Regions from separate parts of the Streptomyces sp. MCA2 genome, predicted to be linked through region 1. Evidence: riboswitches for the same ligand, from Rfam matches in the RefSeq annotation. Region 1 holds a riboswitch; each other region holds the start of a gene.
What was found. A riboswitch is a leader RNA that binds a small molecule or an ion and turns the genes downstream of it on or off. The one in region 1 is predicted to bind thiamine pyrophosphate.

Region 1 (9,550 bases):
AACCGGAGGTGTGAGGCGACAGACATGCCGCATACGGACGGTGCCACCACCGCGACAACGGCGCAGCAGACGGACAGCGCGGTACGGACAGTGACAGCGCGACAGACAGAAAGCAGGGCAGAGCAGTGGCTGGTAAGGGGATATTCGCAGGACTTCCGTGGTGGGTCACCTGGGTCGTGGTGCCCGTCGTCCTGATCGTGGTTTTCGGCGGACTGATCACCACCGCGCTCGGTTTCCTGATCGGCGTGCTGTTCAAGGTCCTCATCGCGGCAGCCCTGATCGCCGGAGTCATCTACCTCGTCCGCAGGTCCAGTGGCTCGTCGTCCTCGTCCTCGTCGAAGAGCGACTGGTAAGCCGCGGGTTCTCCACCGACCGGTCCCCGTGCCTCGCTGTGAGCGGACGCGGGGGCCGAAGTTGGCAATCGTGAACAGCGAATCCGGTTCTCTTCCGGGCCGCCGGCCGGGTCGGCTCCGGGCGCCGTCGCCGGGCCGGATCTCCGCAGCGCCGGCCGTGGCGGGACAGGAGTCGGCGCCACCGTCTACTTAGCCGTCTACCGCAAGGGTGATGTCGAGAGGCTCGCGGTCACCGATGACCCGGAGTCTTCGTCGGGGGCGGGGTGGGCCGACTTCCGTACCGCCGCAGAGGCCCACGCGATCGGGGCAATGTCTGCTTGCACAGCTCGACCAGGTATCGAGCAGAGAGCATCACGCGCGCCATCCCGTCCCGTTGATAACGCCTTTTTCCGTGCGATCTCAGGACGAATTGCGGCACTGTTTGGATACGGTGCGTTGTCATCAGGGGTCTTTCCTGGTTCGGACATATGCCCAGGGCACGGCATGTTCGGCCCTCCCGGTCCAGGTCGGGGCGGCCGCCGGGGCGTCGGCGCTTTCTCTGCGCACGGACGAACTGCGTCGATTGCGGTCCGTTACAGACCGACTACGAAGAATGGCGGAGGCGACACTAACGACACTCGCCTTCTCTGTCAGTATCTGAAAACTCACTCCTTGTGATCTGCTTGCGCGTGGCAGACGATGGCGCCAATAGGGCTACGGGGGATGTTTCCCGGCCATCTCCGATCAAGTGCGGGGCAGTGGTTGATGACCGACACAGTTCAGGCAGAAGTGATCATGAGCTTCGTCGTCTCGGAGGAGCTCGCGTTCCGGATTCCGGTGCAGCTGGACTTTGCCAGCGCCGATCCGTACGCCGTCCGTCTCACCTTCGATCTGCCCGGAGATGCGCCCGTTACCTGGGCGTTCGGCCGGGAGCTGCTGCTGGACGGCCTGAGCCGGCAGTCCGGTGAGGGTGATGTGCGGATCGAGCCTGCCTCCCCCACACACCTCAGCGATGTCTTCATCAGCCTTCAGGTCGGCGCCGAGCGCGCGCTGTTCCGGGTGAGTGCGGCGCCGTTGGTCGCCTTCCTGGACCGTACGGACCGGCTCGTACCGCTCGGCAAGGAAGAGGTCTGCGACACCCTGGAAGCCGTACTCGACCAGATCCTCACGGAGGCCCCGGCCGGCTGACCCCGAGCCGGACGGACCGTCCACGCCGACGTCATACCGGGTACGCCGGTCCTCCCGCGTACCCGCGCACCTGTGGTGGCCCTTCCAGGCTGCGCTGCCTCCCTCCCTCGACCCGTGCCCTGCCCCTGCACGCGACACGTCGCGTGCCCGAAGTCGCCTGCCACGGGCCGCACTTATCCCCCGTCACTGCTTACGCCGCTTACCTCGTCCCCCGCGTCGGCTGGGCCGGCCCTCCGCGGTGCCTGTCGGCGCGCCGGCAGCGACGCTGGCCCCCGCATCCGCCCCGGGGCCCTGTCCGGCTCCTGCCCCGCCGTTGCTCTCCTGCCCGCCCAGGCCCTTCCGGTCCGCCGAGACGACCAGCGCTGCCAGCAGCGTCGTCAGCGGCACCGCGGCGACCAGTCCGATGCTGCCCACGAGCGTGCGGATGATCTCTTCCGCGACCACCTCGCTCGTGGCGACCGTGCCGACGCTGCTCTGTGCGATCGAGAACAGCAAAAGCAGCGGCAGTGCGGCGCCCGCGTAGGCCAGCACCAGGGTGTTGACGACGGAGGCGATGTGATCCCGGCCGATCCGCATCGCGGCGCCGTACAGCTTGCGCCAGCCGGCCGCCTGGTCCGCCTCCTTGAGCTCCCAGACCGCGGCGGTCTGCGTCACCGTCACATCGTCGAGCACACCCAACGACCCGATGATGATCCCCGCGAGCAGCAGACCGCGGATCTCGATGTCGGGGTACAGACCGTGCACCAGCCCGGTCGTGTCGTCCGTATTGCCGGTCAGTAGAGCCCAGTTGATGAATACCGAACCGAGCAGCCCGATCAGCAGCAGTGAGGCGAGGGTGCCGAGCACGGCCACCGACGTACGGGCCGTCAGCCCATGGCACAGGTAGAGCGCGATCAGCATGATCGCGCTTCCGCCGATCACCGCCACCAGCAGCGGATTGGAGCCCTGAAGGATCGCCGGGAGGATGAACAGCGTCAGGACCACAAAGCTGGCGGCCAGGGCCACCAGTGCGAGTACTCCACGCAGTCGGCCGACGATCACCACTGCGAGGGCGAAGATCCCGGCCAGCACCCACATCGGGAGCGATCGGTCGACATCGCTGACCGAGTACTGGAGATCCTTCGGCGCCTTGGGGGAGTACGCCACCACCACGTCCTGTCCGGTGGTGTAGTGGCGCAGCGCGTCCGGTGTCACCACCGTCTGGAAGGTGCGCCCGGTGTTCTCTCCCGTGGTGACCTTGATTGTCGCCTGCTGGCAGGGCTTGCCCTTGGCTGCTCCCCCGGTCGGTGGCTGTCCCGTCGGAGACGGCGGCTGGGGCTGCTGCTCGGCATGGACATCCGCACAGTTCACCTCCGCCACTTTGATGACTCTGGCCTGCTCCGTGGGCTGGTCGAAGCCGACGCCGGAGGGCTTATGGGAGGGCGCGCCGCCTGGCCACAGCACGACCAGACCGACCGCCACCGCAGCCGCGAAGGGGATCAGCACTGCGGCGATGACCTTGCGCAGATGCCGGGAGACCGGCGTGGCAGGGCCATGGCCGTGCGCGTGGGAGTGCACGGCGGACTGGTGGTGGGACTCGTGAGGGCTCACCGCCCGATCATCGCAAGAACTCGTGGGGCCCCCTGTTCACCCCGCCACATCGGCCGCTACCGTGGAGCCACCTTTGCAATCGCGGGAGCTCGGAGCACCGGGCTGAGAGGGCGCTGACCTTCGTCCCAGCGGCGTTTCACGTGAAACGCCCATGGACGGAAGCCGCTGCGTCGACCGCCGAACCTGTTACCGGGTAATGCCGGCGTAGGGAGTTGGGTCTCATGACTCTGCAGGATGCACGCACGCCCGAAAACGGAAACGGTGCCGGCGGCGGCAGTGAGCCGCAGATCGGCTGGCACAAGGGCTATGTCTCCGGATCGCGCGCGGACCTCCGGGTCCCGGTCCGGCGGGTGCACCTCACCAACGGCAAGGACGTGACGCTCTACGACACGTCGGGGCCGTACACCGACCCTCACATCGATACCGACGTCCGCCGCGGTCTGGCGCCGCTGCGGGAGAACTGGATCATTGCCCGCGGCGACACCGAGGAGTACTCGGGCCGCCCCATGCGGCCGGAGGACGACGGCCTCAAGCACACCTCGCCGCGCGGTGGACTCAAGAACCTTGACGCGGTCTTCCCGGGCCGCCCCCGCCAGCCGCGCCGCGGCCGTGACGGCGCCGCGGTCACCCAGCTCGCGTACGCGCAGCGCGGCGAGATCACCGCGGAGATGGAGTACGTCGCCCTCCGCGAGAACGTCACGCCCGAGTTCGTACGCGACGAGATCGCGGCGGGCCGCGCGGTGCTGCCGTCCAACATCAACCACCCGGAGATCGAGCCGATGATCATCGGCAAGAACTTCCTGGTGAAGGTGAACGCCAACATCGGTAATTCGGCGGTCACTTCCTCCATCGAGGAGGAGGTGGACAAGATGACCTGGGCGACCCGCTGGGGCGCCGACACGGTCATGGATCTGTCCACCGGCCGCAATATCCACACCACCCGTGAATGGGTGCTCCGCAACTCCCCCGTCCCCATCGGCACCGTCCCGCTCTACCAGGCGCTGGAGAAGGTCGACGGCAAGGCCGAGGAGCTGACCTGGGAGATCTACAAGGACACCGTCATCGAGCAGGCGGAACAGGGCGTCGACTACATGACGGTGCACGCCGGTGTGCTGCTCCGATACGTCCCGCTCACGGCCCGCCGCAAGACCGGCATCGTGTCCCGCGGCGGATCCATCATGGCCGCCTGGTGCCTGGCGCACCACCAGGAGTCGTTCCTCTACACGCACTTCGAGGAGCTCTGCGAGATCCTCGCCTCCTACGACGTCACCTACTCGCTCGGTGACGGTCTGCGCCCCGGCTCCATCGCGGACGCCAATGACGAGGCGCAGTTCGCGGAGCTGCGGACGCTCGGCGAGCTGAACACCATCGCCAAGCGGCACGGCGTACAGACGATGATCGAGGGCCCGGGACATGTCCCGATGCACAAGATCAAGGAGAACATCGACCTCCAGCAGGAGATCTGCGAGGAGGCCCCGTTCTACACGCTCGGCCCGCTGACCACCGACATCGCGCCCGCCTACGACCACATCACCTCCGGTATCGGCGCCGCGATGATCGCCTGGTGGGGCACCGCCATGCTCTGCTACGTCACGCCCAAGGAGCATCTGGGCCTGCCGGACCGTGATGACGTCAAGACCGGCGTCATCACGTACAAGATCGCGGCTCATGCGGCCGATCTGGCCAAGGGGCACCCGGGGGCCCAGGAATGGGACGACGCGCTCTCCGACGCCCGCTTCGAGTTCCGGTGGGAGGACCAGTTCAACCTGGCTCTCGACCCGGACACGGCCCGCGCCTTCCACGACGCGACGCTGCCCGCCGAGCCGGCGAAGACGGCCCACTTCTGCTCGATGTGCGGCCCGAAGTTCTGCTCGATGAAGATCAGTAGAAGCATCACAGAGCAGTTCGGTGGTGACGAGAGCTCGACGCCTGAGGAGATCGAGGCGGGGATGCTGGAGAAGTCCAAGGAGTTCGCGGCGGCCGGCAACCGCGTTTACCTGCCGCTGGCTGACTCCTGACGCGGGGGAGGGGAGCGGTGGGGCTCTTCCCGCGGCGGGTGAAGCCCGGCTCCCCCTGAGGGGCGTCGGTCTGCTGAGGCCGTCGCCCCGATCCTGGACATGATGCGTACGGCCACCAACGTGGCCGGCCAATCTGTATGCACGTTGCTTGTCGCTTCTCGTGAAGGCGTCCTCGACCGCGACGCGTACAACGTCACGAAGAGCGTCAGCCTGGACACGGCCGCTGCGGATGACGCGGAGGCGAAGATCCGCGTGCCGGCCGCCGCATGACCTGAGCTCGCCAGCTGGCTGCGCCCTCGGGGAGGGTGTGCGAACGCGATCCGTGTGCCTGGGCGCCCGATGTGGGTGGTCAGGAACACGGATCGCGTTTTTCGTGCCCGGTGGAGGCCCGGTGTGCTGTGCCGGCCGGTCCTTCTGACTGCGGGCTCATGGCCGTTGACCCCGGCTGGGGGCTGTGCGCGGACGGATCGCGTTCTTCGTGGTGTCAGAGGGCGAGGAAGGGGGCGTGGGCGGTGGAGGGTTGGAGGGTGGGGGTGCCGGCGAAGGTGGCGTTGTAGCCGCCGTTGAGGATGATCAGCGGGAGGCTGAGGATCTCGACGAGGCTTGCGGTGCCGTTGGTGTCGGTGATGGCGGTGCCCAGGAAGTGTCCGCCGGTGCTGAAGGTGATGATCTGGCCGGGGGCGGGCAGTCCGGTGACGGTGTCGGTCAGCGTGGCGGTCAGGAACGGGAAGTGGAGTTGGAGGGGGAAGAGCTGGATGAGGGCGGGGGTGGCGGTGAGGCTGGTGGCGTGCGGGGTGAGCACGGTTTGGTAGGTGAAGCAGCAGTCCAGGGTGGCGGTGCCGCCGGGGGTGGTGACGGTGACGGTGGCGGTGCCGGGGGTTCCGGGCGGGGTGGTGGCGGTGATCTGGGTGCCGGCGGGGTTGACGGAGACGGCGGTGGCGGGGACGCCGTTGAAGGTGACCGTGGCGCCGGTCAGGCCGGTGCCGGTGAGGGTGACCACGGTGCCGCCGGCCGCGGGGCCCTGTCCGGGGGTGATGCAGGTCAGCACCGGGATGGCGAGGTAGGTGAAGCCGCCGGGCACGGTGCTGGTGCCGCTCGGGGTGGTGACGGCCACGGGGCAGGTGCCGGGGGTTCCGGGCGGGGTGGTGGCGGTGATCTGGGTGCCGGCGGGGTTGACGATGACGTTGGAGGCCGGGCGGCCGCAGAGGGTGACGGTGGCGCCGGTCAGGTCGGTGCCGGTGATGGTGATGAACGTGCCGCCGGCGACCGGTCCTTGGGTGGGGGTGATGCCGGATGTGGTGGGGGCGGCGACGTAGGTGAATGCGCCGGGCAGGGAGACGGCGCCGGCCGCGGTGGTCACCACCACGGTGGCCGGGCCGGGAACGCCGGCCGGGGTGGTGGCGATGATCTGCGTGCCCGCGGCGTTGTAGAACAGGTTGGTTGCCGCGTTGCCGTTGAACGTCACCGTGGCACCGGACAGATTCGTGCCGGTGATCGTCACCACCGTGCCACCCGTGGCCGGCCCCTGCGCCGGGCTGATCGAGGTCACCGTGGGGGCGGGCAGGATGACGGTGACATTGGACGTAGCGCCGTTGGTGACGTAGACGTTGCCGTTGGGCGCCACCGCCACCGCGTTGGGGGCGCCTCCGGTGGGCACGGTGTCGGTGACGGTGTTGGCGGCACTGTCGATCACCGTCACGGTGTTCGAATTGGTGTTGGTGACGTAGACGTTGCCGTTGGGTGCTACCGCCACCGCTACCGGGGAGGTGCCGGTGGGGAGCGTGGTGGTGACGGTGTTGGTGGTGCTGTTGATCACTGTCACGTTGTTCGAGGTGGTGTTGGTGACGTAGACGTTGCCGTTGGGCGCCACCCTCACCGCACGTGGGCCGGTGCCGGCGGGGAGCGTGGTGGTGACGGTGTTGGTGGTGCTGTTGATCACCGTCACGTTGTTCGAATTGGTGTTGGCGACGTAGACGTTGCCGTTGGGTGCTACCGCCACCCCTGTCGGGCCGGTGCCGGCGGGGAGCGTGGTGGTGACGGTGTTGGTGGTGCTGTTGATCACCGTCACGTTGTTCGAAGTGGAGTTGGTGACGTAGACGTTGCCGTTAGGCGCCACCGCCACCCTCTGCGGCCTGCTGCCGGTGGGCAGGGTGTTGATGACGGTGTTGGTGGCGCTGTTGATCACCGTCACGTTGTTGGAAGTGAAGTTGGCGACGTAGACGTTGCCGTTGGGCGCCACCGCCACCGCTACCGGGCTGAGGCCGGCGGGGATGGTGACGGTTACCGCCAGGAGAGGAGCGGGCAACGGCTGGAGCGCCGGGCCCCCCTGGGCAAGGGCTGCAACGGTCGTGGCTGTGGGAAGCCCGCCCAGCAGGGAGCCCTGGGCGGGTGCGGCAGGAATCCGCGGCGTCAGCCACGGCTGAAGGGTCGTGCTCATGAGGAGCCCTCTCTTCGCGATGAAGTGGGGCTGCCCTCGACTTCCGCCCGGGCCCTGTGCGACACCAGGTATCGCGGCCCTCTCGCCGGAGGGGCGCCTTCCAGGCGTGTGGACCACACAGGCATGGGCTGCCCATCCCCCGGGGAGGGATGGGCAGCCCATCGGTTCGAACAAGTAACCCACCGGAGTGGCGGCGTCGGCAATGTCCTTGACGAATACCCACCCGGATGGCCGAGCGCCGCAAGGCGGCCGTGCCGTGCTCCGCCATCCGCTCCGTCACCAGGCGTCCGTGATCTTCGCGGCCGGTTCGGGCATGGCGGTTGACGCTGCTCAGCGTTCGGAAGAGGGGTTCACGTCGGCGGGGGCGGCGCGGGTGATGGTTGCCGCGTGCCGGGCCGCGGGGCTTGATGAGAGAGGGGAGGAGCTGATCCGGTTCGGGGAGAACGGGCTCTCTCGACTTCGAAGCCTTCTTCTTCGATCACCCGGAGTGGGATCTGATGGTCACGGCCGTGGAACACCACAGCCTCGGCTGACAGACCGATGAGCAGTACGCCGACTTCGTGACCGCGTACCGGCGGGACCTCTACGACTGGCACGGGTACGAGACGCTGCGCGGCCTCCAGGAGTTCGGCATGACGACATGACTCATGCAGAACGTGCTGGAGGATGAAGCGAGCGCGGACGAGTTTCGACGGCGGCTGCCGGCTCGCCGTTCAGCAGCTGGCTTGGGCGAGGACCATCCGGCAGGACCCCAGGGTGCGGGCATACTTCGGGTCGGTGTCGTCGACCGCCCGCTGTGCGGTGTGGATCGCCGCGCGGCGCATCTTCAGGTCGATGAAGATCAGTCAGGACATCCGCCGCGAGCACGGGGGGTGATCTGGCGATCGACGCCGAGGCCGGGATGGCCGAGAAGCCGAAGGAGTTCGCGGCGGCGGGCAACCGCGTGTACCTGCCGATCGCGGACCAGCCGGAGTTCGGACACCTGTGGCTGAGGGCCCCTACCGAGGAGGTAGGGGCCTTCCGCCGTCCCGGCCCGGGGTGGTGGCGGGCCCCAGGGCCTGTCCGGCCCTGATCCGCCGGACACCCCCCTAGTCCGACCGGTGGTCAGGCCCCCCGTAATCCGGGCTGGTGAAGTCCGGGCTGGAGTAGCGCGGGCGGGACCCCGACGAGCCGCTGTCGGGGCTGGTGAACTCGGGGCGGGTGTAGCCGAGAGTGGGAATGCGGCTCTCGGAGGACGGGGTGCGGCGCGGGACATAGCGGGCCGGGTCGTCGTCCGGGGCGGCAGTGGGGTCGGTGAGGGCCTCACGGAGAAACGGCAGCAGGCCGCGCTCCAGGAGGGCGCGGCGCCATGCCTCACGGGCGTGGTCCAGCGCCTCCCCCAGTTCATCGGCTCTGGCGGCCTGTGCGGACGAGCCGTTGCGCAGGGCCGTGACGAGGAGACCGGCCATCGCGACCAGGGTGCCTGCGGCGGTCAGTGCAGCGAAGATCCAGCCGACGCTGATCAGCGGCTGCGCCAGGGACTTGTCGGGGCTGATGGCGCGCAGCACATAACCGATGAGGAGGAAGAGGACCGCGGCGATGCCGGCCAGGACGGGGGCGAGGACGGCGACCATGGCGGTGAGTCCGGCGCCGGTGGTTTCGTCCTCGCTCAGGACCGTCTCGGTGGCCGGTCCTGGACTCCCGTCCGCCGCGCCGTTCTGCTCCGCGTCGCCCGCTTCGGGGCGGGACGGCGCGGGCGCCGGAGCGCGCACCTCGGCGCGGAGCTGTACATAGCGTTGGTATTCGGCCGTGGCGCATGCGGCAATGGCGGTGGTCGCGCTGAGCGCCATCGTGCGCAACTGCTCGGTATTGAGGTGGTTTTCCGCGGTGGTGGTGAAGTCGTCCGGGCGGTATGCGGCGGTACGCAGCGCCTCATCAAGGAGCCGCGCAAATTCCGCGCGGTCCTCGTTCAGCAGGTGCGGAGCGCTGTTCATGTGGATCCCCCG
Region 2 (9,550 bases), on a different contig from region 1:
CTCCTCGGTCCTCGGACGACTCCGCAAGGTGTCTTCCCCGGCAGGCGCGTCGGGGCGTCAGGCACCGCGGCCGACCGGCCGCAGTGGAACCGAGTACAACAAGGAGTACGGCCATGGCCGTCGTCACGATGCGGGAGCTGCTGGAGAGCGGCGTCCACTTCGGGCACCAGACCCGTCGCTGGAACCCGAAGATGAAGCGCTTCATCTTCACCGAGCGCAACGGCATCTACATCATCGACCTGCTCCAGTCGCTGTCGTACATCGACCGCGCCTACGAGTTCGTCAAGGAGACCGTCGCCCACGGCGGCTCGGTCATGTTCGTCGGCACGAAGAAGCAGGCCCAGGAGGCCATTGCCGAGCAGGCGACCCGCGTGGGCATGCCCTACGTGAACCAGCGCTGGCTCGGCGGCATGCTGACCAACTTCTCGACCGTCTACAAGCGCCTTCAGCGCCTGAAGGAGCTCGAGCAGATCGACTTCGAGGATGTGGCCGCGTCCGGCCTCACCAAGAAGGAGCTCCTGGTTCTCTCCCGCGAGAAGGCCAAGCTGGAGAAGACCCTCGGCGGTATCCGCGAGATGCAGAAGGTGCCCAGCGCCGTCTGGATCGTGGACACCAAGAAGGAGCACATTGCCGTCGGTGAGGCGCGCAAGCTCAACATCCCGGTCGTCGCGATCCTCGACACCAACTGCGACCCGGACGAGGTCGACTACAAGATCCCGGGCAACGACGACGCGATCCGCTCCGTCACCCTGCTCACCCGCGTGATCGCCGACGCCGTCGCCGAGGGCCTCATCGCCCGCTCCGGTGCCGCCACCGGCGACCAGAAGCCCGGCGAGAAGGCCGCTGCCGCCGAGCCCCTGGCCGAGTGGGAGCGCGACCTGCTCGAGGGCGAGAAGAAGGCTGACGACGAGGCCCCCAAGGCCGAGGAGAAGCCCGCTGAGGAGGCCGCCCCGGCCGCCGAGGCTCCCGCCGCCGAGGCCGAGGCCGAGAAGCCGGCCGCGGACGCCGAGCAGGCCTGACCCGCAGCATCCGGCTGATGACGGCGGGGGAGGGCGCCACAAGCGCCGCCCCCGCCGTCCACCCGTAGATCTTTCGACTTCGAGATTTCGAGAAGAGATTCACAGACCATGGCGAACTACACCGCCGCTGACGTCAAGAAGCTCCGCGAGCTCACCGGCGCCGGCATGATGGACTGCAAGAAGGCCCTGGACGAGGCCGAGGGCGACGTCGACAAGGCCGTCGAGGCGCTGCGTATCAAGGGCCAGAAGGGCGTCGCCAAGCGCGAGGGCCGCTCCGCCGAGAACGGCGCCGTGGTCTCCCTGGTCGCCGACGACAACACCTCCGGTGTCATTGTCGAGCTGAAGTGCGAGACGGACTTCGTCGCCAAGGGCGAGAAGTTCCAGGCCGTCGCAGGCGAGATCGCCGCGCACATCGCGAAGACCTCTCCGGCCGACATCGAGGCTCTGCTCGCCTCCGAGATCGCGGCCGGCAAGACCGTCCAGGCGTTCGTCGACGAGGCCAACGCCACGCTCGGCGAGAAGATCGTCCTGGACCGCTTCGCGCAGTTCTCCGACGGCTTCGTGTCGGTCTACATGCACCGCACCATGCCCGACCTGCCGCCGCAGATCGGTGTCCTTGTCGAGCTCGACAAGGAGAACGCCGAGGTCGCCAAGGGCGTCGCGCAGCACATCGCGGCCTTCGCCCCGAAGTACCTCTCCAAGGACGACGTGCCGGCCGAGGTCGTCGAGGCCGAGCGCCGCGTCGCCGAGGAGACCACGCGTGCGGAGGGCAAGCCCGAGGCTGCCCTGCCGAAGATCGTCGAGGGTCGTCTCAACGGCTTCTTCAAGGACGCGACGCTGCTCGGCCAGCCGTACGCGCTCGACAACAAGAAGTCCGTCGAGAAGGTCCTCCAGGAGGCCGGTGTCACCCTGAAGCGCTTCGCGCGCATCAAGGTCGGCATCTGAGCCTGTCGCGAAGGCAGCGAATGACCTGCGACCCCGCTAGGGTCGTACGCAGTCGGCCGCTCAACGGCCGGCCGCAGATGTGACGAGGAGGCCATTGCCGCACAGGGATCTGAACCAGACCCACGGCAATGGCCTTCTTCGTATGTGCACGAGGAGAGCTCAATGATTCACGGTGCCGACGGCGCGCACACAGACCATCCCGGCCACGGCGGCAGGCGGCGCTTCCTGCTGAAGCTGTCGGGCGAAGCGTTCGCCGGCGGCGGCGGACTGGGCGTCGACCCCGATGTCGTGCACGCGATGGCCCGCGAGATCGCCGCCGTGGTGCGCGAGGGCTACGAGATCGCCATCGTGATCGGCGGCGGAAACTTCTTCCGCGGCGCCGAACTCCAGCAGCGCGGCATGGACCGGGCGCGTTCCGACTACATGGGCATGCTCGGCACGGTCATGAACTGTCTGGCACTCCAGGACTTCCTGGAGAAGGAGGGCATCGACTCCCGCGTCCAGACGGCGATCACCATGGGACAGGTCGCGGAGCCGTACATTCCGCTGCGTGCGGTGCGCCATCTGGAGAAGGGCCGGGTCGTCATCTTCGGCGCCGGCATGGGCATGCCCTACTTCTCCACCGACACCACCGCCGCCCAGCGCGCCCTGGAGATCGACGCCGAGGCCATGCTGATGGGCAAGAACGGGGTGGACGGGGTCTACGACTCCGACCCCAAGAAGAACCCGGACGCGGTGAAGTTCGACGCCCTCGAATACGGCGAGGTCATCACCCGGGACCTGAAGATCGCCGACGCCACCGCCATCACGCTGTGCCGGGACAACAAGCTCCCGATCCTCGTGTTCGAACTGCTCGCGGAGGGCAACATCGCGCGCGCGGTGAAGGGTGAGAAGATCGGCACGCTCGTCAGCGATCAGGGCACCCGGGCCTGACGGCCTCAACTGCCGTGATTCCGTCCGGGCATCGGCCTGTACGGGCGGCAGCCCCCGTACCGGGGAAGACCCCGGTACGGGGATGGACAACGGCCTGCCGGTCGGACACCGTGCAGGAGAAGACGCGCGGCAGGGGCGAGGCTCTGCTTCTTACCGAAAAGACCAGGAGCAAGTGGTGATCGAAGAGATCCTCCTCGAGGCCGAGGAGAAGATGGAGAAGGCCGTCGTGGTCGCCAAGGAGGACTTCGCCGCGATCCGCACCGGGCGTGCGCACCCGGCGATGTTCAACAAGATCGTGGCGGACTACTACGGTGCGATGACGCCGATCAACCAGCTGGCGTCGTTCTCGGTTCCCGAACCGCGGATGGCCGTGGTGACCCCGTTCGACAAGAGCGCGCTGCGCAACATCGAGCAGGCCATCCGCGACTCCGACCTCGGCGTCAACCCGAGCAACGACGGCAATATCATCCGGGTGACGTTCCCCGAGCTGACCGAGGAGCGCCGCAAGGAGTTCATCAAGGTCGCGAAGAACAAGGGCGAGGACGCGAAGATCTCGATCCGCAGCGTGCGCCGCAAGGCCAAGGAGACCCTCGACAAGCTCGTCAAGGACAAGGAAACCGGCGAGGACGAGGTGCGTCGCGCCGAGAAGGAGCTCGACGACACCACCGCGAAGTACGTCGCGCAGGTGGACGAGCTGCTCAAGCACAAGGAATCCGAGCTCCTCGAGGTCTGATGAACGAGTCTTCCTGGGGGGCCGCCCCGCCCGGCGCCGGTCAATGGGGGCCGCCCGACCACGGACCGGCCTCCTCGCTTCGCGGGGCGGCGCCCCCCGCCCCGGCGGGTCCCGTGCACGACTGGGGCGACGCGGCGCAGACTCGGCCCATGCCCTTCGTGCCCGGGCCAGGCGGACACCAGGACGACGGCCGGGAACATCGGGACATCCGGGATAACCGGGACCACCTGGACGACCGGGGGGCTGCTCGACTGAGCGGCCCCCTGTTCCGCGATGAAAAGCCGCAGGAGCCCATGCCCACCTCTCTTTCCGGGTCCGACAGCTCGCCGGACTCAGAGAAGCCGAAGAAGAAGAGCGCGGGCCGCAACCTGCGCGCCGCGATAGGGGTCGGCATCGGCCTCGGCGCGATCATCGTTGCGTCGCTCTTCGTCTACAAGCCTGTCTTCATCGGCGTGATAGCGATCGCCGTTGTCGTGGGCCTGTGGGAGCTGACCTCGCGGCTGGCGGAGCGCAAGGACATCAAGGTGCCGCTGGTGCCGCTCGCGGTCGGTGGCACCGCCATGGTGGTCGCCGGCTACGTCCGCGGTGCCGAGGGTGCCTGGGTGGCGATGGCGCTGACCGCGCTGGCCGTCCTGGTCTGGCGGATGACCGAGGCGCCGGAGAACTATCTGCGCGATGTCACCGCCGGGGTCTTCGCGGCGTTCTACGTGCCCTTCCTCGCGACGTTCGTGGCGCTGATGCTCGCGGCCGAGCCCGACGGGCCGCAGCGGGTACTGACCTTCCTGCTGCTGACCGTCGTCAGCGACACCGGTGCGTACGCGGTCGGCTGGCGGTTCGGCAAGCACAAGCTCGCACCGCGCATCAGCCCCGGCAAGACCCGCGAGGGACTCGTCGGCGCGGTGCTCTTCGCGATGGTGGCCGGCGCGCTGTGCATGCAGTTCCTGATCACGGACGGTGCCTGGTGGCAGGGCCTGCTGGTCGGCCTCGCGGTCGCCGCCAGCGCCACCCTCGGCGATCTCGGCGAGTCCATGATCAAGCGCGATCTCGGCATCAAGGACATGGGGACGCTGCTCCCCGGTCACGGCGGCATCATGGACCGCCTCGACTCCCTGCTGCCGACCGCCCCGGTCGTCTGGCTGCTGTTCGTGATCTTTGTGGGAGCCGGCTGAGCACAGGGTTTTCGTAGCCGGGAGCAGGGAGGCGGGCTTTGTCCCGCCGGCCGCTACGGTGCGTATGACGGGCCTTCCGATGCCCGTGAGGGGTCTGCCGCACGATGGGGCAGGCCCCTCTTCGCGCGTCTCGGGGGTGGTGGCTCCGCCGGTCGCGGCCAGGCTGTGGCCTGTGTGCCGCAGATCGTGGAAAGGGACTCCCTTGGCCCCGGCCCCCTTGAGAGCCGACGTCCACGTGTCATGGAAGGTGTTCCGGCGTGGCCTGTCGCCCTTCGGGCCGACGCACAGCAGTCCCGTTCGGCTGTCCCCCTCTCCGAAGATCGCATGCGTTCCTTGATGTCCGGAACGAGCGACGCGGGCGTGGAAGGCGCGGCGTCCCTGAGTGGCTCACGTGACACGGGCGTGCCCGTCGGCGGTCATCGCCGTGGCGCGGTTGAAGGGCCAGCGGCGGGAGGGGGGCGACGGGGCCGGGCGAGGTCGACGGGTGAGAAGGGCCGGCGGTGGTGGGGCGCCGTTCCTTCGTTGTCAGGGAGGCGGCAGCCTGAAGGGGCCGGACGCTCCGGAGAGGGGCGTGGGGGAGCGGCTGCTGCCGGGATGTGACTTGGCGCAGCGTGCGGGCTCGGCTAGGGGCCCCGCCGTCGTGGCTGGGCAGGCGGCGGCGCCGAACGGCGCGGGGTTCTCAGAGCTTGGCCAATTTGCTGAACGGACTCATGATCCGTGCCTGCACCGAACCGAAGTCGACAAGTACCGCGACCTCATCCTCGATGCCGATGACCCGGCCGAGGCCGTGCTCATCGTGTGTGACCCGGTCGCCCATCGCGAACTGCTTGGGAGGGCGCGTGACCGGGGGCTTGAAGGGGCTGGACGGCAGGTGGCGCCGGGCTACGGCAGGCTTTGTCATTAGCAGCAGTATGCGCCTGGTGAGCGGGCTGTCCCTAACACGCCTGCTAACGCAACCAAGCTGAGATCTCCGTCGGCGGTCACTTCTCACCCCGTTCCCATGGGTCCCGCGAGGCTGCGGACGCACCACCAGCTGGGTGCGAGTTGACGAGGTCATGCTGGTAGTCCGGCCGTCCGTGGGCCGTACGAGGCGGACCGCGAAGGGGAGAAGGCCGCAGTGGGTGACGGGCCCCTCGCCACTCGGACCTGGGCCCCCGTAAACGATCTGCCACACTGGACGGACCATGCCTGCACCCGGAGAACTCACTTTCGTCGCGCCGCGCGGGGCCAAGAAGCCCCCGCGGCACCTTGCCGATCTCAGCCCCGTCGAGCGTCGCGAAGCGGTGGCCGCGATCGGGGAGAAGCCGTTTCGCGCCAAGCAGCTGTCGCAGCACTACTTCGCCCGTTATGCGCACGACCCGGCGCAGTGGACCGACATCCCCGCGGCGGCGCGCGAGAAGCTGGCGAGCGAGCTGCTGCCGGATCTGATGAAGGTCATGCGGCACATCTCGTGTGACGACGACACCACGCGCAAGACCCTGTGGAAGCTGCACGACGGCACGCTCGTCGAATCCGTGCTGATGCGCTACCCCGACCGGGTCACCATGTGCATCTCCTCGCAGGCCGGATGCGGAATGAACTGCCCGTTCTGCGCGACGGGGCAGGCGGGACTGGACCGGAACCTGTCGACCGCCGAGATCGTGCACCAGATCGTCGACGGGATGCGGGCGCTGCGCGACGGCGAGGTGCCGGGCGGGCCCGCGCGGCTGTCCAACATCGTCTTCATGGGGATGGGCGAGCCGCTCGCCAACTACAAGCGGGTGGTCGGGGCGATCCGTCGGCTGACCGACCCGGAGCCCGATGGGCTGGGGCTGTCCCAGCGCGGCATCACCGTCTCGACGGTCGGACTGGTCCCGGCGATGCTGCGGTTCGCCGACGAAGGGTTCAAGTGCCGGCTGGCGGTGTCGCTGCATGCGCCCGACGACGAGCTGCGCGACACCCTGGTGCCCGTCAACACGCGCTGGAAGGTGCGTGAGGTGCTGGACGCGGCGTGGGAGTACGCGGAGAAGTCCGGGCGGCGGATTTCGATCGAGTACGCGCTGATCCGCGACATCAACGACCAGGCGTGGCGCGGTGACCTGCTGGGCCGGCTGCTGAAGGGCAAGCGGGTCCATGTGAACCTGATTCCGCTGAATCCGACGCCCGGCTCGAAGTGGACCGCCTCGCGCCCCGAGGACGAGAAGGCGTTCGTCCAGGCCATCGAGGCGCACGGGGTTCCGGTGACCGTTCGTGACACCCGCGGCCAGGAGATCGACGGCGCCTGCGGACAGCTCGCAGCCTCGGAGCGCTGACCGCCCGCTGGTACCGTGTGATCGAACAAATGCACATTCCGACAGGGGAGCGCCACAGCGCTGAGAGTGCGGAAGCGTCGTAGTCCTACGGTGCCCGCAGACCCTTGAACCTCGCCCGGGTCATTCCGGGTAGGAAGTTCGGTCGTCACTCATGCTGTTGCGCCCCGCCCGGATTCGCCTCCGTACGTCCTCCGACGTCGAGAGCCGCGGACACCGGGCGGGGCCGCGTCTCTTCCTGGCCAGCCAGGAGGAAGCCAGTGAGCATCACCAGCAGGATCACCGTCTCGGCGGTCGCCGCCGCGGTCGGGATAGCCGCGCTCGCCGCCTGCGGTACGCCGGGCGGCGGGGCGGACGCCAAGACCGTCACGCTCGTCAGCCATGACTCGTTCAACGTGTCCAAGTCGGTCCTGGCCGCCTTCGAGAAGGAGAGCGGCTACAAGGTCAAGATCCTCAAGGGCGGGGACGCCGGCAAGGCCGTCAACCAGGCGATCCTGTCCAAGGGCAACCCCCAGGGCGATGTGTTCTTCGGCATCGACAACACGCTGCTCTCGCGCGCTCTGAACGAGGGCGTCTTCAGCCCGTACGAGGCCAAGGGGCTGGCGAACGTGCCGGCCGGGCTACAGCTCGACAAGGGCGAGCACCGCGTCACCCCGCTCGACTACGGCGACATCTGCGTCAACTACGACCGCGGCTACTTCGCCCGGCACAAGACCGCGCCGCCGAAGACCTTCGACGATCTGCTCGAACCCCGGTACAAGGGGCTGCTGGTCACGGAGAACTCCGCCACCTCCTCCCCGGGGCTCGCCTTCCAGCTCGGCACCATCGCCAAGTACGGGCCGGACGGCTGGCAGGACTACTGGAAGAAGCTCAAGGCCAACGGCGTCGAGGTCGTCGACGGCTGGGAGCAGGCCTACTACGAGCGGTTCTCGGGCTCCGCGGCCGGCAAGGGCAAGGGCGACAAGCCGCTGGTGGTCTCCTACGCCTCCAGCCCGCCGGTCGAGGTGCTCGGCAAGAAGCCCGCGCCCAAGGAGGCACCCACCGGTGTCGCCACGGGCACCTGCTTCCGCCAGATCGAGTTCGGCGGTCTGCTCAAGGGCGCGAAGAACGCGAAGGGCGGCAAGGCGCTGCTGGACTTCCTGGTGAGCAAGGAGTTCCAGGAGGACGTACCGCTGAAGATGTTCGTCAACCCGGCGCGCAAGGACGCCAAGGTGCCGGAGCTGTTCACCAAGTACGGCGCCACGATCGACGAGCCGACGACGCTGCCTCCGGAGACGATCACCAAGAACCGCGAACAGTGGATCAAGCAGTGGTCCTCGCTCGTTCTGAAGTAACCCGCAGCCGGCGGCCCGCGCGGGGAACGGCGGTGCGGCTCGGCCTGATGGCGCTGCCGCTCGCCTTCTTCGCGCTGTTCTTCGCCTATCCGGTCGTGGCGATCGTCGGGCGGGGGCTGAAGGACGGCGGGCAGTGGCAGCTCGCCCGGATCGGGGCGGTGCTCGGCGACCCGGATGTCGTTCAAGTGCTGTGGTTCACCGTCTGGCAGGCGGCCGCGTCCACGGCGCTGACGCTGCTGGTCGCACTGCCCGGCGCCTATGTCTTCGCGCGCTTCGACTTCCCCGGCAAACAGCTGCTGCGGGCCGTGGTGGCCGTGCCGTTCGTGCTGCCGACCGTCGTCGTCGGCTCGGCCTTCCTGGCACTGGTCGGGCGTGGCGGGCTGCTGGACGAGCTGTGGGGCCTGCGCCTGGACACCTCGGTGTGGGCGATTCTGCTGGCGCACGTCTTCTTCAACTACGCCGTGGTCGTACGGACCGTCGGCGGGCTCTGGGGGCAGCTCGACCCGCGCCAGGAAGAGGCGGCGCGGGTGCTGGGAGCCGGCCGGTTCGAGGCCTGGCGGCGGGTGACCCTGCCGGCCCTGGGGCCCGCCGTCGCGGCCGCCGCGCTGATGGTCTTCCTCTTCACCTTCACCTCCTTCGGGGTGGTGCAGATTCTGGGCGGGCCCGCCTTCTCGACGCTGGAGGTGGAGATCTACCGGCAGACCGCGGACTTCCTGGATCTGCCGACGGCCGCCGTCCTCACCCTGATCCAGTTCGCGGCAGTGCTGGGCGTGCTGGCGCTGCACGCCTGGACGGTGCGGCGGCGGGAGTCCGCGCTGCGGCTCGTGGCGCCGTCGCAGACCGCTCACCGGCCGCGCGGCCGCGGCCAGTGGACGCTGCTGTGGGGGACCCTCGCCGTCATCACCGTCCTGCTGATCGCGCCGCTGGCCGTGCTCGTGGAGCGGTCGTTCGCCGGGCCGGACGGCTACGGAACGGTGTTCTACACCTCGCTGCGGTCCGCCGCCTCCGCCGACAGCACCTTCACCGTCGCGCCCCTCGACGCCCTGTGGAACTCCCTCGCCTACGCGGCCGCGGCCACCGCGATCGCGCTGGTGGTGGGCGGGCTGGCGGCCGCCGCGCTGACCCTGCC
Region 3 (9,550 bases), on a different contig from region 1:
GCGCGGCTCACGGTCTGCCTCGCACTGCGCGGCGCGCGCCCCGAGGACGCCGTGCACCGCACGGTCGTCCATGCCGCGGACCGCACGGCGGAGCTGGCGGGCGTGTTCGGGGACGGCCCCGGGCTGCGGACCCCCTGTGACCGGCCCACGGTGACGGTGCTGCGCCCGGACGACCCCGCCTCCCGGCCGGACGACGCCCATGAGGCCGTGACCCTGACCGCGACGGTCGCGCCGCACGGCCCGGTCGACTGGCACGACGGCGAGGCCGTGGCGGCCGATGCGGAACGGATGACCGAGATCGCCGAGGCGGCGGTTCCCGGGCTGCGGGAGCGGGTGCTGTGGCGGGAGGTGCTGCCGCCCACGGATGACGCAGGGGTGCCGGGACCGGCGCTGGCGGGCCGGGAAGGCCGCTTTCTGCGGCCCGGCAACCGCACCCGGATACCGGGGCTCTACGCGGTCGGTGGCTGGTCGCACCCGGGCGGCGGTCCGGCGCACGCCGGGATGTCCGGCGCGATCGTGGCCGGCCTGATCGTGAACGGCGACGACTGGCACGGCTCCACCTGAGCGCGTAGCGGGCGCCGGGCGAGGGTGCGCAGCGGGCGGCCGCCAGGAGAGGGCGTGACGGGCGCTGCGGGAGGCACCGCGGCGGGAGAGGACCGACGCGCGGGAGGCGCGGCCGTGGTCCCCGCCCCGGCCGCCGGCTCAGCAGCGGTCCCCGGCCGCCGGCTCAGTAGCGGTACTGCTGCCCGTCGTACCCGGGCTGCTGGTACGGCGGGTAGGGCTGCTCGGGCGGCAGTTCGCCGTCGCGCTGCTGGGGGACCCAGACGCCGCCGGGCGGTGTCTCGCCGTAGCCCTGGCCGAGCGGTTGTCCCTGGGCGTCGTACTGCTGCGCGGCGTAGGGCTGCTGGGCGTAGGGGTCGGCCTGCTGGTAGGGGTCGTAGGACGCGGAGTACTGCTGGCCGCCGAGGTACGGATCGGCGTAGGGCGCCTGCTGGCCCTGCCCCTGGCCCAGGCCGTCGCCGTACGCCGCGTAGGGGTCGGCATAAGGGTCCGCGTAGGGGTCCACGTAGGGGTCGGCGTAGGCGCCCTGGCCGGCTCCGGTCTGGTCGTAACCGCCGCCGTACGCATAGCCGTTGCCGTCACCGTTGCCGACGGCGCCGTTATAGGCGTCGTAGCCGCCGTAGCCGGGCTGCTGGATGCGGGCGTCGGGGCTGTAGACGCCGTACTGGCCGGTCTCCTCGGGCATCGGCTGCGGGGCGTAGACGGCGGTGGCGTCGGGGCGCCCGAAGTCGTCCGGGACGGCGAACGCCTGTGTGGCGTAGGCGCCTTGGTCCTGCTGCTGGTCCTGGTACGGGTCCTGGGCGCGGTAGCCGTCGCCGCCGTTGTAGTCGTAGAAGCCCTGCCCGACGACGGTCTCCTGCGCGGCGAAGGCTTCCTGCCCCGCGACGAAGGTGTCCTGCGCGGCAAAAGCCTCCTGCCCCGCAACGAAGGTGTCCTGGGCGGCGAAGGCGTCCTGCCCCGCGGAGGAGCCCGGCCCGCCGTAGGAGCCACGCCCCGCGGAGGTGTCCACGCTGCGGAAGCCGCCGGTGCTCTCAAAGGTGTCCGGGCCCCCGTCGTCGAACTGGCCGGGGCGGGCGGTGGGCGCCACCGCCTCCAGACCGGAGACCTCCAGTGTCGGTTCGGCGGGCGGCGGTCCGGACTGGCGGGCCCTGCGGCGCCGACCGCCCTCGCCGGACGCCCCGGGCTTGCCGCCCAGCGCCCAGCCCGTGGTGAAGCCGCGGCGGAAGGAGAGCGTCACATTCGTCTGCCCGATGGCGAAGGCGACAAGTCCCAGCCCGATCACGACTATTGACGGGATGATGACGCCGATGACCACGCCGAGGAAACCGGTGAAGGCCAACAGCCGCCAGCGCAGCCGCGCCTTGTTCTGGAGCAGGACCTCACCCAACAGCCACAGAGCGACCAGGCCGAACGCGATGTAGAGGACCGTCCAGCCCATATACGCCCCTCTTCCGCCGCTCGCCGGCAACCGTGATCAGGACTGCTGGTGCAGCCCCAGATTCTCGTAGATTTCCAGGGTCGCCGTGGAGTGGTTCAGGGTAATGAAGTGCAACCCGGGAACATCCTCGGCCATCAAGCGTGCGCACAGTTCCGTTGCGTACTCGATACCAATGGAGCGTACCGCCGCCGGGTCGTCCTTGACGGCGAGGATGCGCTCGGCCAGCTCGGGCGGGAAGGCCGCGTTGCTGAGCTGAGCGAACCGCTCGATCTGGCGCACGTTCGTGACCGGCATGATCTCCGGAATGATCGGCGTCGAGCAACCCGCGGCCGAAACCCGGTCCCGCAGCCGGAAGTAGTCCTCGGGATAGAAGAACATCTGGGTGATGGCGAAGTCCGCGCCGGCCCGGCACTTGTCGACGAAGTGCGCCACGTCCGTGTCCCAGTCCGCCGAGCGCGGATGCATCTCGGGGAAGGCCGCGACGCCGACGCAGAAGTCGCCGGACTCCTTGATCAGACGGACCAGGTCGGCCGCGTAGCCGATGCCGTCGGGGTGCTTGACCCACTCGCCCATCGGGTCGCCGGGCGGGTCACCGCGCAGCGCGAGCATGTTGCGGATCCCGGCGTCGGCGTACTGGCCGATGATGTTGCGCAGGTCAGCCGTGGAGTGATTGACCGCGGTCAGATGCGCCACCGGGGTCAGGGTGGTGTCGGTGGCGATGCGCTCGGTGGCGCGCACCGTGCCGTCACGGGAGGTGCCGCCGGCGCCGTACGTCACGGAGACGAACGTCGGCGAGACGGCCTCGATGCGGCGAATGGCGTTCCACAGGGTCCGCTCGCCCTTCTCCGTCTTGGGGGCGGCGAACTCGAACGAATACGACTGCTTACCGGAAGCAAGCAGGTCGCGCACCGTGCGGGCGCGATCAGTCCTGGTGGAAGCTGTACCTAGGGCCATACCGGCAGGTTAACCACCGGCCGGGCGCACACCAACCGCGTCCGGCGTAATGCCTGGTTGGTCGGGTTGATGTCCACTGGGTGGACATTTTCCGGTCGCCCGGACGTCAGGAGACCGCCCGCCGCCCGGCGAAGTGATCCTCATCACTCGCCCTCGCGGGTCGGCCCGGACGGTCAGGAGACGTCCTGGGCGTCCCAGGTCCGGATGCGCTTCGCCAGTGCGGCGGCCGCCGCTCCCGGGTCGTCCGCTTCCGTGAGCGCGCGGACCACGACGACCCGTCGGGCGCCCGCCTCCAGCACCTCGTCCAGATTCCCGGCGTCGATCCCGCCGATGGCGAACCAGGGGCGCTCGGGGGCGCGGGCCGCGGTGTAGCGGACCAGGTCGAGGCCGGGGGCGTGGCGGCCCGGCTTGGTGGGCGTCGGCCAGCACGGGCCCGTGCAGAAGTAGTCCACGCCGGGCTCGGTGAGCGCGGCGTCCACCTCGGCCTCGGCATGGGTGGAGCGGCCTATGAGCACGTCCGGGCCCAGGAGGGCGCGGGCGGCCGGGACCGGCAGATCGCCCTGCCCGAGATGCAGCACCTCGCTGCCCGCCGCATGGGCGACATCCGCACGGTCGTTGACCGCGAGCAGCTTGCCGTGCCGCCGGCAGGCGTCCGCGAAGACCTCCAGATGCCGGAGCTCCTCACCGGCCTCCATGCCCTTGTCCCGCAGCTGGACGATGTCCACGCCCGAGGCGAGCACCGCGTCCAGGAACTGCGGGAGGTCGCCCTGCCGCCGGCGGGCGTCCGTGCAGAGGTAGAGCCGGGCGTCGGACAGGGCCGGGCGTGCGGTGGTCATCGGGCGGCTTCCCCCCAGGTCGGGGGCGTACGGGCCGGGCCTTCCGGTCCGTACGCCCCGCGGATGCGGTTACGGATGCTGGTGCGGTCGCCTGCTGGGAGCGGGCCGCGCCAGAGGTGTCAGACGGCGAGCGCCTGGGCCCGGCGCTTCACCTCCGTGCCGCGATTCTCGCGCAGCGCCTGGGCGGGCGTGCCGGGCAGGCTCTCATCCGGGGTGAACAGCCACTCCAGCATTTCCTCGTCGGTGAAGCCGTCGTCCTTGAGGAGGGTGAGGGTACCGACGAGGCCCTTGACCACCTTGTCGTCCTGGATGAAATCGGCGGGCACATGCAGCGCCCTGTTCTCGCCGCGGCGCACCGCGATCAGCTGGCCCTCCTTGACCAGCTGCCGCACACGCGTCACCTCGACGCCGAACTGTTCGGCGATGTCGGGGAGGGTGAGCCAGGCGGGGACGAGTCCATCGATGTTTGCGTCAATCTCGGTCACAGGACAAGCCTGCCACCTCGCACTGACAGCCGGTAGCCGGGCATCGCCATCAGGGGCTTCCTCACACCGGAGGGTGACGGCGGACCCCCCGGGCGACCGACGGGCAGGGACCGCCCGGGCTACAGCGCCGCGGCCTTCAGCGGCAGGGACGCGTTCGCGGCCCGCTCCCGGTCCAGCGCCACGCCCCGCTCGATCAGCTTGCGCCCCTGGGCCAGATCCCGCGGCCGCCCCACGGCCAGCAGCGCGACGAGCCGCCCCTCCCGCAGCCAGATCACCGACCAGGCGGCACCGGTCGGATCGCCGCGCCAGACCAGTTCGTCGGCGTCCCCGTGATGGCCCGCGTACTGCACGAACCGCCCGAACTGCTCCGACCAGAAGTAGGGGACGGGGTCGTAGACCACCCCTTCCGCCTCGCCGCGGGCGATGTTCTCGGCGACCGTACGGGGGCCCTGGAGGGCGTTGTCCCAGTGGTGGATCAGCAGGCGGGTGTCGTAGCGGGCCGACGGGAAGGAGGCGCAGTCGCCGACCGCGTAGACATCGGCCACGGAGGTGCGCAGCTGCTCGTCGGCCAGTACGGAGCCGTCCTGCGGCGAGACCTCGATGCCCGAGCCGGCCAGCCAGCCGGTCGCGGGCCGGGCCCCGATCCCGATGACCACCGCGTCGGCGGGCAGCGTCGTGCCGTCCGCGAGGGTGACCGCGCCCGCCGTGACGGACGCGACCCGCGCGTGGGTGCGCAGCTCGGCTCCGGCGTCCGCGTACCAGCCGGTCATGTGGGCGGCGACCTCGGCGGGCAGCGCACCGGCCAGCGGGCGGTCGGCGGCCTCGACGACGGTGACCGCGCAGCCCGCCTCGCGCGCCGCCGTCGCGAACTCGGCACCGATCCAGCCGGCGCCGACGACCACGATCTCGTGCTGGGCGGCGAGCACCGGCCGCAGCCGCTCGGCGTCGTCCAGGGTGCGCAGCAGATGGATGCCGGGCAGCCCCTCGCTGCCGGGCAGCACGATCGGGGCGGCGCCGGTCGCGAGGACCGCGTAGTCGTAGGGGACCGGGCCGTCGGCCGTCTCGATCACGTGGGCGTCCGGCACCAGGGCGGTGACCGGGCGGCTGAGGTGGAGTTCGATGCCGAGCCCGGCGAAGTCGATGTCGAAGGTGGAGCCCTCGGCCTTGCCCAGCAGCACCGCCTTGGACAGCGGCGGACGGTCGTAGGGCTGGTGGGGCTCGTCGCCGAGGAGCGTGATCGCGCCGCGCCAGCCCTGTTCGCGCAGGGCGACCGCGGTCTGCACACCCGCGATTCCCGCGCCGGCGATCACCACGTGCGGCGTGCGGTCAGGGGCCTGGGAGGACTTGCTCTGCTCGCTCACCCGATCACTCTAGGACGGTCTGTGACGCCGCTCGCAGCAGCGCGCAACGAGATCTCTGACACAGCGTCACGGCCGGCTCGGCCCGGGCGCCGCCCACCGGCGCCCGGGCGCTGCCTTACGGCGCGTCGCGGCACCGTATTAGGGTGAGCGATACACGCACTCGCGGGAGCCCGGACGCACCGGGCTGAGAGGGAGGCTGGCCGGCCTCCGACCGTACGAACCTGATCCGGGTCATGCCGGCGAAGGGAGGGGCTGGACACCCATGCAGGCATCTGCCACACGAGCGAATCCCACCCCGCGGAGCCCTGATGTGCTCGTCATCGGCGGCGGCATCATCGGCCTGGTCACCGCCTGGCGGGCGGCCGTCCGCGGGCTGAGTGCCGCCGTGGCCGACCCCGCGCCCGGAGGCGGCGCGGCCCGGGTCGCGGCCGGGATGCTGGCCGCGGTCACCGAGCTCCACTACGGCGAGCAGACCCTGCTGGGCCTCAATCTCGCCTCCGCGCGGCGCTACCCCGGCTTCACCGAGGAGCTGGAGGAGGCCGCCGGGCAGCGGATCGGCTATCGGCGCTGCGGCACGCTGGCCGTCGCGCTGGACGCCGACGACCGCGCCCACCTGCGCGAACTGCACGCCCTCCAGATCCGCTCCGGACTGGACTCGCAGTGGCTCACGGGACGTGAGTGCCGCCGCCTGGAGCCGATGCTGGCCCCCGGGGTGCGCGGCGGGCTGCGGGTGGACGGCGACCACCAGGTCGATCCGCGCCGGCTGGCGAGCGCCCTGCTGACCGCCTGTGAGCGCTCCGGGGTGGTCTTCCACCGCAGCGCCGCCGTGCGGCTGACGGTCGACGGCGGCCGCGCCTCCGGCGCCGAACTCGCCGACGGCACACGGGTCCCGGCCGGTCAGGTCGTCCTGGCCGCGGGCAGCCACAGCGGCCGGCTCGCCGGAGTGCCCGACGAGGTGCTGCCGCAGGTACGGCCGGTCAAGGGCCAGGTGCTGCGGCTCCGGATGCCGGACATGCCCGCGGGCAGCCCGGCCTTCCTCTCGCGCACCGTACGGGCCGTCGTACGCGGCGGCCCCCTCTACCTGGTCCCTCGGGAGAACGGCGAACTGGTCGTCGGCGCCACCAGCGAGGAGCTGGGCTGGGACACCACCGTGACCGCGGGCGGGGTCTACGAGCTGCTGCGGGACGCGCACGAGCTGGTCCCGGGCATCACCGAGCTGCCGCTCGTCGAGACCTGCGCCGGGCTGCGCCCCGGCTCCCCCGACAACGCCCCCCTGCTCGGGCCGACCGCGCTGCCCGGCTTCCATCTGGCCACCGGCCACTTCCGCAACGGCGTGCTGCTGACGCCGGTCACCGGTGACGCGATGGCCGAGGTGCTGGCCACCGGCCTCCTCCCCGAAGAGGCCCGCCCCTTCTCCCCCGCGCGCTTCACCCCCACCACCCCGGGGCCCGAGCGCACCCGTGCCCCAGAGGAGCAGGCCGTATGAACGCCGCCACCCCCACCCCGACCGTCTCGGTGTCCGTCAACGGCGAGGCCCGCGAGGTCCCCGGCGGGCTCACCCTCGACCGGCTCGTCGCGACCTTGTCCAAGGCGCCCGCCGGGGTGGCCGCGGCGGTCAACGAAATCGTGGTGCCGCGCACCCAGTGGCCCACCACCCCGCTCGGCGACGGCGACCGCGTCGAGGTGCTCACCGCGGTCCAGGGAGGCTGACCCGCAGACATGACCGACACCGCAACCCTCCGGGGAACGACCCCCGCCACACCCGACAGCGCCTTCGCCGCGGGCTCCGACCCCCTCACCCTCGCCGGCACCACCTTCACGTCCCGTCTGATCATGGGGACCGGCGGCGCGCCCAGCCTCGACATCCTGGAGCGGGCGCTGCTCGCCTCCGGTACGGAGCTGACCACGGTCGCCATGCGGCGGCTGGATCCGACCGTGCAGGGCTCGGTGCTGTCCGTACTGGAACGGCACAAGATCAAGGTGCTGCCGAACACCGCGGGCTGCTTCACCGCGGGCGAGGCGGTGCTCACCGCCCGGCTCGCCCGGGAAGCGCTCGGCACGGACTGGGTCAAGCTCGAGGTCGTCGCCGACGAGCGCACCCTGCTGCCCGACCCGATCGAGCTGCTCGATGCCGCCGAGACCCTGGTGGACGACGGCTTCACCGTGCTGCCCTACACGAACGACGACCCGGTGCTGGCCCGCAAGCTGGAGGACGTGGGCTGCGCCGCGATCATGCCGCTGGGCTCCCCGATCGGCTCCGGGCTGGGCATCCGCAACCCGCACAACTTCCAGCTGATCACCGAGCGGGCCGGCGTCCCCGTCATCCTCGACGCGGGCGCGGGCACGGCCTCGGACGTCTCCCTGGCCATGGAGCTGGGCTGCGAGGCGGTGATGCTGGCGTCCGCGGTCACCCGCGCCCAGGAACCGGAGCTGATGGCCGAGGCCATGCGGCACGCGGTCACCGCAGGACGCCTCGCACACCGCGCGGGCCGCATCCCCCGCCGCCACTTCGCCCTCGCGTCCTCCCCCACCGAGGGCGTGGCCGAACTGGACCCCGAACGCCCAGCGTTTTAGACCCTTCCCACGTTTTTGGCTTTCCCGCCATGGGGGTTTCTCGCCGTTTGTCGCCCGCTGCGCGGTGCGCTCGCCGTTGCGCCTGCGGCGGGCGGGGCCGCTGCGCGGGGCTGTGGGTGCGGTGACGGACCTCCGGGGCCTGGTGTGTGGACTGCTTCGCTTTACGTCCACACACCAGGCCCCTCCGGCCCGTCCCCTCCCGTGAGTGGAGAAAGTAAACGTGGATGGGGGCGAGCCAACGACGTACACGTCTCCATGTGATCCACAAGGAGCACCGGACCACCTACGCCCACCCCCACCAGCCGTCCCCCATCCCCCCACGGGAGGGGACGCGCCGCAGGACGAAGTCCGGAGGAGCGGCACCGCACCCGACAGCCCCGCGCAGCGACCCCGCCCGCCGCAGGCGCAACGGCGAACAACCAACCACGGCGGGAAAGCCAAAAACGTGGGCGCAAAGCAAAGCGCAGCGGAGAGGCACAACGGCGAGCGCACCGCGCAGCGGGCGGCAAACGGCGAACAACCGCCACGGCGGGACAGCCGAAAACGTGGGAAAGAAAGGGCTACGCGTCGAGCCCAATCGCAAAGGCAGCCTCAAGATCATGCTGCGAGTACGTGCGGAACGCGATGTGCGTCTCCGTGGCTTCGACGCCGGGGACCTTGCTGATCCGGCCGGGGATGACATCCGCGAGGTCGTCGTGGGCGGCGACCCGCACCATTGCGATCAGGTCGTGGGCGCCGGTGACCGAGTAGACCTCGCTGACCCCTTCCAGCGCGGCGATCTTCTCGGCGATCTCCGGGATCTGGTCCACGTTGGTCTTGATGAGCACGATCGACGTGATCACGGCTGGCTCTCTCCCTCGGTCGCCCGGACATCCCCCCTGGTGGCCCCCACACTATCCCTCCCGTAGCGGGCCCATGCGTAGAGGAACCCGAGCGCGAAGCCGACGACATGGGCGAGGTAGGCGACGCCGGGACCGCGGGGATCCTCCTGCGCGGCGTGCCACTGGAGGAAGAACCAGAAGAGCAGCACGATCCAGGCGGGGAAGCGCAGGGGCAGGAAGAACAGGAACGGGAAGATGCTGGTGACCCGGGCCGTGGGGAACAGGAAGAGGAAGGCGCCCAGTACGCCGGAGATCGAGCCGGAGGCGCCCACCAGCGTCTGGCCCGAGGCGGCGTGTGCGGCCGCGTAGCCGAGCAGCGCCAGGTAGCCGATGATGAGGTAGAAGGCGGCGAACGGCAGCCGGCCCATGCGCGCCTCGGTCATTGCGCCGAAGACGTACAGAAACAGCATGTTGCCGAGCAGGTGCAGCCAGCTGCCGTGCACGAACAACGCGGTGAGCG

Region 2: linked by a shared signal. The riboswitch ahead of M8I34_RS37330 (thiamine ABC transporter substrate-binding protein) and the one ahead of thiC (phosphomethylpyrimidine synthase ThiC) in region 1 are both predicted to bind thiamine pyrophosphate.
Region 3: linked by a shared signal. The riboswitch ahead of thiO (glycine oxidase ThiO) and the one ahead of thiC (phosphomethylpyrimidine synthase ThiC) in region 1 are both predicted to bind thiamine pyrophosphate.

The regions. Positions count from the first base shown of each region.
Region 1 is NZ_JAMJFM010000001.1:96,799-106,348, reverse strand. Features, by position in the region: gene M8I34_RS00475 (DUF5326 family protein) at 126-353, shown strand; gene M8I34_RS00470 (IclR family transcriptional regulator C-terminal domain-containing protein) at 565-993, shown strand; gene M8I34_RS00465 (SsgA family sporulation/cell division regulator) at 1,098-1,520, shown strand; gene M8I34_RS00460 (YibE/F family protein) at 1,704-3,110, opposite strand; TPP riboswitch at 3,182-3,338, shown strand; gene thiC (phosphomethylpyrimidine synthase ThiC) at 3,332-5,128, shown strand; gene M8I34_RS00450 (hypothetical protein) at 5,231-5,398, shown strand; gene M8I34_RS00445 (IPT/TIG domain-containing protein) at 5,613-7,565, opposite strand; gene M8I34_RS00435 (hypothetical protein) at 8,654-9,538, opposite strand.
Region 2 is NZ_JAMJFM010000072.1:1,954-11,503, forward strand. Features, by position in the region: gene rpsB (30S ribosomal protein S2) at 114-1,019, shown strand; gene tsf (translation elongation factor Ts) at 1,128-1,964, shown strand; gene pyrH (UMP kinase) at 2,127-2,897, shown strand; gene frr (ribosome recycling factor) at 3,073-3,630, shown strand; gene M8I34_RS37315 (phosphatidate cytidylyltransferase) at 3,630-4,799, shown strand; gene M8I34_RS37320 (CarD family transcriptional regulator) at 5,479-5,700, opposite strand; gene rlmN (23S rRNA (adenine(2503)-C(2))-methyltransferase RlmN) at 5,984-7,090, shown strand; TPP riboswitch at 7,124-7,244, shown strand; gene M8I34_RS37330 (thiamine ABC transporter substrate-binding protein) at 7,348-8,421, shown strand; gene M8I34_RS37335 (ABC transporter permease) at 8,454-9,550, shown strand, end outside.
Region 3 is NZ_JAMJFM010000070.1:26,792-36,341, reverse strand. Features, by position in the region: gene M8I34_RS37090 (NAD(P)/FAD-dependent oxidoreductase) at 1-564, shown strand, start outside; gene M8I34_RS37085 (hypothetical protein) at 728-1,999, opposite strand; gene metF (methylenetetrahydrofolate reductase [NAD(P)H]) at 2,036-2,953, opposite strand; gene thiE (thiamine phosphate synthase) at 3,127-3,789, opposite strand; gene M8I34_RS37070 (Rv2175c family DNA-binding protein) at 3,909-4,274, opposite strand; gene M8I34_RS37065 (FAD-dependent oxidoreductase) at 4,394-5,635, opposite strand; TPP riboswitch at 5,788-5,900, shown strand; gene thiO (glycine oxidase ThiO) at 5,898-7,121, shown strand; gene thiS (sulfur carrier protein ThiS) at 7,118-7,345, shown strand; gene M8I34_RS37050 (thiazole synthase) at 7,469-8,209, shown strand; gene M8I34_RS37045 (Lrp/AsnC family transcriptional regulator) at 8,770-9,051, opposite strand; gene M8I34_RS37040 (rhomboid family intramembrane serine protease) at 9,048-9,550, opposite strand, start outside.